DNA from 2 places in the Alteromonas sp. AWM4_230 genome. Region 2 is predicted to be linked to the other one. Evidence: predicted binding sites of a transcription regulator. Region 2 holds the regulator's gene; the other holds the start of a gene.

Region 1 (3,424 bases), 590 kb from region 2:
GCGCTCCAAACGGTCCATATCCTCTGGCTTAGAGTCTATTTGCAAACGAATGCTAGAGGCCGCTTCATCAATAAGGTCGATGGCTTTATCGGGCAATTGACGGTCACTAATATAACGATGCGACAAACTTGCCGCTGCGACAATAGCTGGGTCAGTAATATCTACGGAGTGATGGAGTTCATAACGCTCTTTTAAGCCTCGAAGAATAGCAATAGTGTCCTCTACGCTTGGCTCTTCAACCAATACTTTCTGAAAACGGCGCTCAAGCGCAGCGTCTTTTTCAATGTACTGACGATATTCGTCTAGCGTGGTTGCCCCCACACAGTGAAGTTCACCGCGTGCCAGCGCCGGTTTTAGCATATTCCCTGCGTCCATTGCGCCATCGCCCTTCCCTGCACCTACCATGGTGTGCAGTTCGTCAACGAATAAAATGACGCGGCCTTCTTCTTTAGCTAGCTCGTTGAGAACGGCCTTTAAACGTTCTTCAAACTCACCGCGGTATTTAGCCCCAGCCACTAACGCGCCCATATCTAGGGCAAGAACGCGCTTGTTCTTCAATCCTTCAGGCACTTCACCGTTAATAATGCGCTGCGCTAACCCTTCTACAATCGCCGTTTTACCTACACCAGGCTCACCAATAAGCACGGGGTTGTTTTTTGTTCTGCGCTGCAGAACTTGAACGGTACGGCGAATTTCGTCATCACGTCCAATTACCGGGTCGAGCTTGCCTTGTTCAGCTCGCTCAGTTAAGTCTGTGGTGTACTTTTCAAGGGCCTGGCGCACGTCTTCAGCGTTAGGATCTGTTACCTTCTGCCCCCCACGCATATCATCTATCGCGCTTTCAATAGCGTCTTTGGTGATATTCAAACTTTTCAGGATCTCACCCAATCGCCCTTTATCTTCAAGGGCTGCTAACACGAAGATCTCCGACGTTATATATTCGTCTTTTCGTTGCTGAGCAATCTTGTCGCAAAGGTTAAGTAAAATGCCACTGTCTTTGCTTAATTGAACATCACCACCAATGCCTTCAATTCTAGGTAAACGTTCAATAGCCTGACTCAAAGCAGAACGAAGTGCGTTAACATTAATGTTAGCTTGATCAAGCAACGGGCGTACTGAACCACCTTGCTGATTCAGCATGGCGGTCATTAAGTGGACAGGTTCAATGTATTGATGATCTCGCCCCAATGCGAGTGATTGAGCATCGGATATCGCGAGCTGAAATTTACTGGTAAATCTATCTAGTCTCATAATCTCAACCTAATAAGTGAACAACTATACCTGCGGTAACACACCGCAATTACGAACATTTTAACTCTCGCTGAGTGGGCAATGCTCTATGAGGAATGGTATTGCTTATGTTCTAGTTATGTAGGCTGCGCAATTGTGATTCAAGTATGAGATTGAAAAGTTAGCCAAAAAGATAACAAATACTGTAGAAACTTTGATTTAGCGCAAATAAATGAAGGGATTAAGGACTAATGCCCATAGGATTAGATATCTAAAGCATACCTATTACACTGACCAAGCGCCCTGTTGTGCGTTTGTTTTGATGAGTCGCTCTCCGATGCGAATAGAAGCGTCCCTCTTCAGTGTAAGTGCACAGGTTACTTTGCGTGATATCTTCAACACCAGCTTGCTGCAATTGCATCTGTGCAACTAAAGGTAAATCTAAAAGGTATTTACCCTCATTACTACTATTGGCAACGGCGCCGGCTACATGGCGAAATTTACTCGCCAGCTGAGCATCCACTTCATAGCAAGAACCGCTGATTGCGGGGCCTATCCAAGCCATGATTTTATTTGCATCGCAGTTAAATTGCCCAACAGCATTTCTGATAATATTAGTCTCAAGCCCTTTCCACCCCGCATGAACTGCTGCCACTTCTTGTCCACTCTCATCACATAATAGGATGGGCACACAGTCAGCAGTCATTACGGCGCAAAAATGTGAATTGGAAGAAGAATACGCTGCATCAGCAGTAGTATCCACACTTGGCAGTGACACCACGCGATTGCTGTGTATTTGCTCTAGCCACGTTATCTTATCGCTGTGTGGGATCAGGCTTCTATTGGCTTTAACTAGTAAAAGATCATCCCCCACGTGAGCCCCAACGTTCAAGCCTGCGAAATCACCTAAGCTCGTGCCTCCTTTTCTTGTCGTTGTATAAGCGACAATATTAGAGGGGCATGACCACGCTGGAGTAATCAAATCCAGCGTGGATGAAAGAGGCGAATTTGCAGCTGACCACGTCATAAGCCCTACTCCATGCTTAAAGCATATCCTGAGGATTGTCCGCGGTGTCCTTTTTCACGGCTTTAAGCAAGTCCTGCATATCCTGAGGTAGAGGCGCTTTCCAGGTCATCCACTCTTCAGTCTCAGGGTGAAACAGTGAAAGTTGGGCAGCGTGCAATGCCTGACGCTGGAAACCACGAAGCGCAGCGATAAATTCTTCAGATGCGCCTTTAGGTAAACGAGGCCGCCCGCCATAAACCTGGTCGCCCAGCAATGGGTGCTTAATGTGGGCCATGTGAACGCGAATTTGGTGTGTACGACCAGTTTCAAGCTTTAAACGCAAATGAGTATAAGCGCGGAACTTTTCAATAACGCGATAATGCGTTACTGCTGGTTTACCCATTTCGCGAACTGCCATATGCGTGCGCTTTGTGGCATGCCTGCCGATAGGTTCATCTACAATACCACCCGCAACCATAGTACCTAGAGCAATAGCTTCATATTCACGGCTCATCTCGCGGCGCTGTAGCTGGTCAACAAGGTGCGTTTGCGCAGGTATTGTTTTTGCTACTACCATTAAGCCCGTAGTGTCTTTGTCAAGACGGTGGACAATGCCTGCACGTGGAACTTTGTCAATTTCGGGATAGTGATTTAGCAATGCATTAAGCACTGTACCGCTTGGATTTCCCGCGCCAGGATGCACGACCAAATCAGCAGGTTTATTTATTACCAAGATGTGCTCATCTTCATAAACAATATCTAGCGCAATGTCTTGCGCAACACTTGTTACCTGCACGTCCATTTCAGCTTGTACAGTAATAAGTTCATCCATTTGCATTTTGTGTCTTGGGACGGTGATCACTTCACCATTTACCGCAACATTTCCGTCCTGAATCCAAGTTTTTAACTTAGAACGAGAATATTCAGGGAACAAATCAGCCAAAACCTGATCTAAGCGTAAACCAAAATGCGCAGCTTCCGTTGAAGCTTCTAGTTGTATTGTGTTCGGCGACTGTGTCATAACACCATTGATTACGTCTAAAAAAGGGTATTATAACAAGTATTCACGCTGTACACTGCCTTGTTTACGTTTTTGTATGGTTTTTCTCGTCGTTAGTACGTTAGAATGCAATTAAAGTGTTGTTGTTTAACACATGAGCTTAGACAGCGAAGTATTAAACTGTTTAG
Region 2 (3,424 bases):
AATGGCCTTACCCACGTTGCGACGAAGTCGTTTCTGAAGTTTGTTGAAGTTGTACTTTTGCTTACTTTGCGCGGCGTTTAACGTCGGCGCATCAGCACTGCTTGTGCCTAAACTCATAATTAACTAGCTTGGTTTGTGATAAAGGCGCCATTATACATTAAAGCGCCTTTTCGAGACTATGGCTGTGTTGTTAAATTTATCGAGAAGCGTTAAGTACTGATTTAAGCGTGTATGATTAACTCTCGGAATTAACCGCTAAATGCGCAGTTTTTTTCATGAAAAACGCCCATCGCCGATTCGCCATTTGTCGCCACCAAGTGTCTTGGTATTTAAGCGCAATTAAGTCGTTAACTACACGGTTATCGGTGATTCAAACCCATCTGGCTTAATCGCAAGTACGTCACAATTTAGTTCATCAATAACGTGCTCGGCAGTATTGCCAATAAGCGCCGCCGAAATACCAACCCGTCCCACGGTGCCTATTACAACTAACTCGGCATCGAGTGTTTTAGCCACTTGCGGGATAACTTTTTCAGGCAAGCCTTCTTTCACCACACATTTATTTTCTGGAATACCATATTTCAGCGCGTGACTACGCATTTCTTTCATGTGATGATTTTTTACCGCATCGTGATACGTATCAGGGTCAAACTCTGGTACTTCAATGGCGATGTTAAGTGGAGTTGTAGGGTAGCTATTCACCAAATTAACGTTACCTTTCAGCAAAGAGGCATAATCGTTAGCGATTATCGTAAGCTTGTCGTTTAGTGCAGCATGCTCATCATCTTCACTGCCTACGTTTACTGCAGCTATAATTTCACCGCCTTCTGGCCAGTCGTGTTCTTTAACGAGCAGGACAGGGCGTGGGCACTTGCGCATTAGATGCCAGTCTGTAGGGGTAAAGATTACTGAGGCAAGGTCGTCATGTTTTTTAGTAGCTTTTACTACTAAGTCGATTTGGTTATTAAGGGCGTAATAAATAATCGATTCATAAGCACGGTTGTTCCACTCAACCACAATATCGGTCTCTGAAAAGCCTTGTTCTTTTAGCTGGGCAGATAACCATTTGGCGTGCTCTTTTGTAACGGCATCGCGCATTGATTCACGTTCGTCGGGGCTAAGCATGGTTGTCATATCGTAAGACAAATCATATACCACCATCATAGCGGTAACCGTGGCGCCGGTTTTTGACGCAAGTTCATAGGCACGGCTTAGGGCAGGCTGGTTGTCGCGCTCCGCGTCCACCACGGCAAGAATTCGTTTACACTCAATCATAACGTCTCCTCAACTACAAAGCTTTGTATGGCTGTCGACATCGAAATTGTTTCAAAACAGTTTATATAAACCAGTTACATTAACTATAAACCACATTTTGAAAAACGTAAGTTGTTTTGGATCAAGCGTTAACAGTTCGTTGATAAGTAAAAAGGCTTCATTGAACAACAAAGGTGCTTTACATGCTCAATGGATATGGTGTGACTTATGAGGGGATACAGTGAAATTATAAAGCTTAAAACTAAAAAGCGCGCATGAAGCGCGCTCAAGATAACAGAAGAATAAATTAACCGTTACAGACTACGCTAGGGCCATTTAACGCCTCCAACTTGGTATTTAACCGATCAAAATCCAAAATAGAGATCAATTTACCGTCTACTTTGATAATGTTTTCTTTCTGAAAACGGCTTAATAGACGACTAATGGTTTCTATCGTTAAGCCTAAGTAGTTGCCGATTTCGTTTCGGGTCATAGTTAGGTGAAATTCTCTGTGCGAGAAGCCGCGCTCTTCAAAGCGCTGAGATAGGTGCGATATAAAATATAGCAAACGCTCTTCGGCAGTACGCTTGTTTAAAAGCATGATCATGTCGTGATCTTGTTTAATTTCTGCGCTCATAAAGCTCATGATCTGATGGCGTAGCTTAGGAAATTGAACCGACATTTCATCAAGGGTTTCATATGGCAGTTCACATACCATGGCGGTTTCTAGCGCTGAGGTGTAACTTTGATGCTTACTTTCGCGCAGGGCATCGAATCCAATAATATCACCAGGGAAGTGGAAGCCAGTGATTTGCTCTTCACCATCTTGATTAGTTACAAATGACTTAAAAGAACCCGTTCTTACGGCAAAAAGCGAATGAAATTTATCGCCAGTTTGAATGAGCGTATCACCTTTGTGAAGCGGCTTTTTGCGCTCAATTATATCGTCAAGAGACTCGATTTCTGTTTTGTTCAGCGCCACCGGTAAACACAAGTGACTGAAGCTACAGTTTTGACAGTGAATAGAAAATTGGCTTCCTTTGCTCATAATACATGCTCTTTTGAAGATTACCCAATAATGATACACCCATTTTTAAACGATTGCGCCATGAATAAGATAAGCTGCATAAATGGCCATTATTACGGCAATTATTTGTCTAACGTTATTGTTTTGAAAACTGCTAACAATATACTGACTGCCTGCACTTGCTGCGAGTAGCGTTGGCAAAGTACCTAAACCGAAGAAAAACATGATGGCAGCGCCCTGCAATGCATTCCCCGACGCTAAAGACCAAGTAAGTGTTGAATACACTAATCCACAAGGCAGCCAGCCCCAAATAAACCCATAAGGAATAGCACTAAAAGGGGTTTTAAAAGGTAAAAAACGCTTAGATAACGGCTGCAGTTTAGAAAATAAACCTTTGCCTGCGTTTTCTAACACCGTTAACCCTGTCCACCATTTGCCTAAATAACAGGCCAACAACAGCAACATAATACCGCTGAGTAAAGACAGGGCATAGTTGGCCAGAGGAATATAGTCTGCTGCAATTTTGCCAAGTGCGCCGGTCAGTGCGCCAGCAATGGTGTAGCTAGCTATGCGCCCCATGTTATAGGCTAGGGCGTAAGGCACTGCTGAAGCACCTTTTGGTGACACCATTCTTAGCGCTGCCACTATACCGCCGCACATACCCACGCAGTGAACACCGCCCGCTAAGCCGATAAGAAAAGCTGAGAAGTAATTAATCCCCTCCATGCTGCCCTTGGTTTTTCTCTACTTTAGTATTCTGAAGTTGCTTGCGTTGTTCAGCGAGCTTTTTTTCTTCTGGCGGAAGGTCATCGTCAAACAGTATGCTGTAACCTTGACGGTCTAAATCTTCAAACTGATTAGTTTTAACCGCCCAGAAGAATATTACGATAGCGACGGCTACTATAATGATGGCGATTGGAATTAAAACGTAAATAATGCTCATACTATTTGCCCAGAAGTCGCGTAGAGTTTGTCACTACTATGATACTGCTTAATGACATGCCAACAACCGCCATCCACGGCGAAAGTAGGCCAGATACGGCGAAAGGTAAGATCAAAACGTTGTAACCTACCGACCAACCAATATTTTGTCTTATTTTTTGCTTCACTTGATGCGCAGTTCGGATGAGTTCTGGCACAGAA

What was found. The regulator FNR, encoded in region 2, switches genes on or off when oxygen is low (the NO sensors DNR and NnrR bind a similar motif). The targets are predictions, from matches to a motif close to TTGATCTAGATCAA.
Region 1: a site for FNR is predicted at 1,445-1,458, ahead of clpB (ATP-dependent chaperone ClpB). Genes of this name have one in related genera too.

What each region holds. Positions count from the first base shown of each region.
Region 1 covers NZ_JBSWTB010000001.1:2,067,881-2,071,304, reverse strand. Annotated here, with positions in the region: gene clpB (ATP-dependent chaperone ClpB) at 1-1,251, opposite strand, end outside; gene pgeF (peptidoglycan editing factor PgeF) at 1,502-2,257, opposite strand; gene rluD (23S rRNA pseudouridine(1911/1915/1917) synthase RluD) at 2,274-3,257, opposite strand.
Region 2 covers NZ_JBSWTB010000001.1:2,655,045-2,658,468, forward strand. Annotated here, with positions in the region: gene ttcA (tRNA 2-thiocytidine(32) synthetase TtcA) at 1-117, opposite strand, end outside; gene uspE (universal stress protein UspE) at 352-1,275, opposite strand; gene fnr (fumarate/nitrate reduction transcriptional regulator Fnr) at 1,562-2,302, opposite strand; gene ACXACS_RS11455 (sulfite exporter TauE/SafE family protein) at 2,348-3,007, opposite strand; gene ccoS (cbb3-type cytochrome oxidase assembly protein CcoS) at 2,994-3,224, opposite strand; gene ACXACS_RS11465 (heavy metal translocating P-type ATPase) at 3,226-3,424, opposite strand, start outside.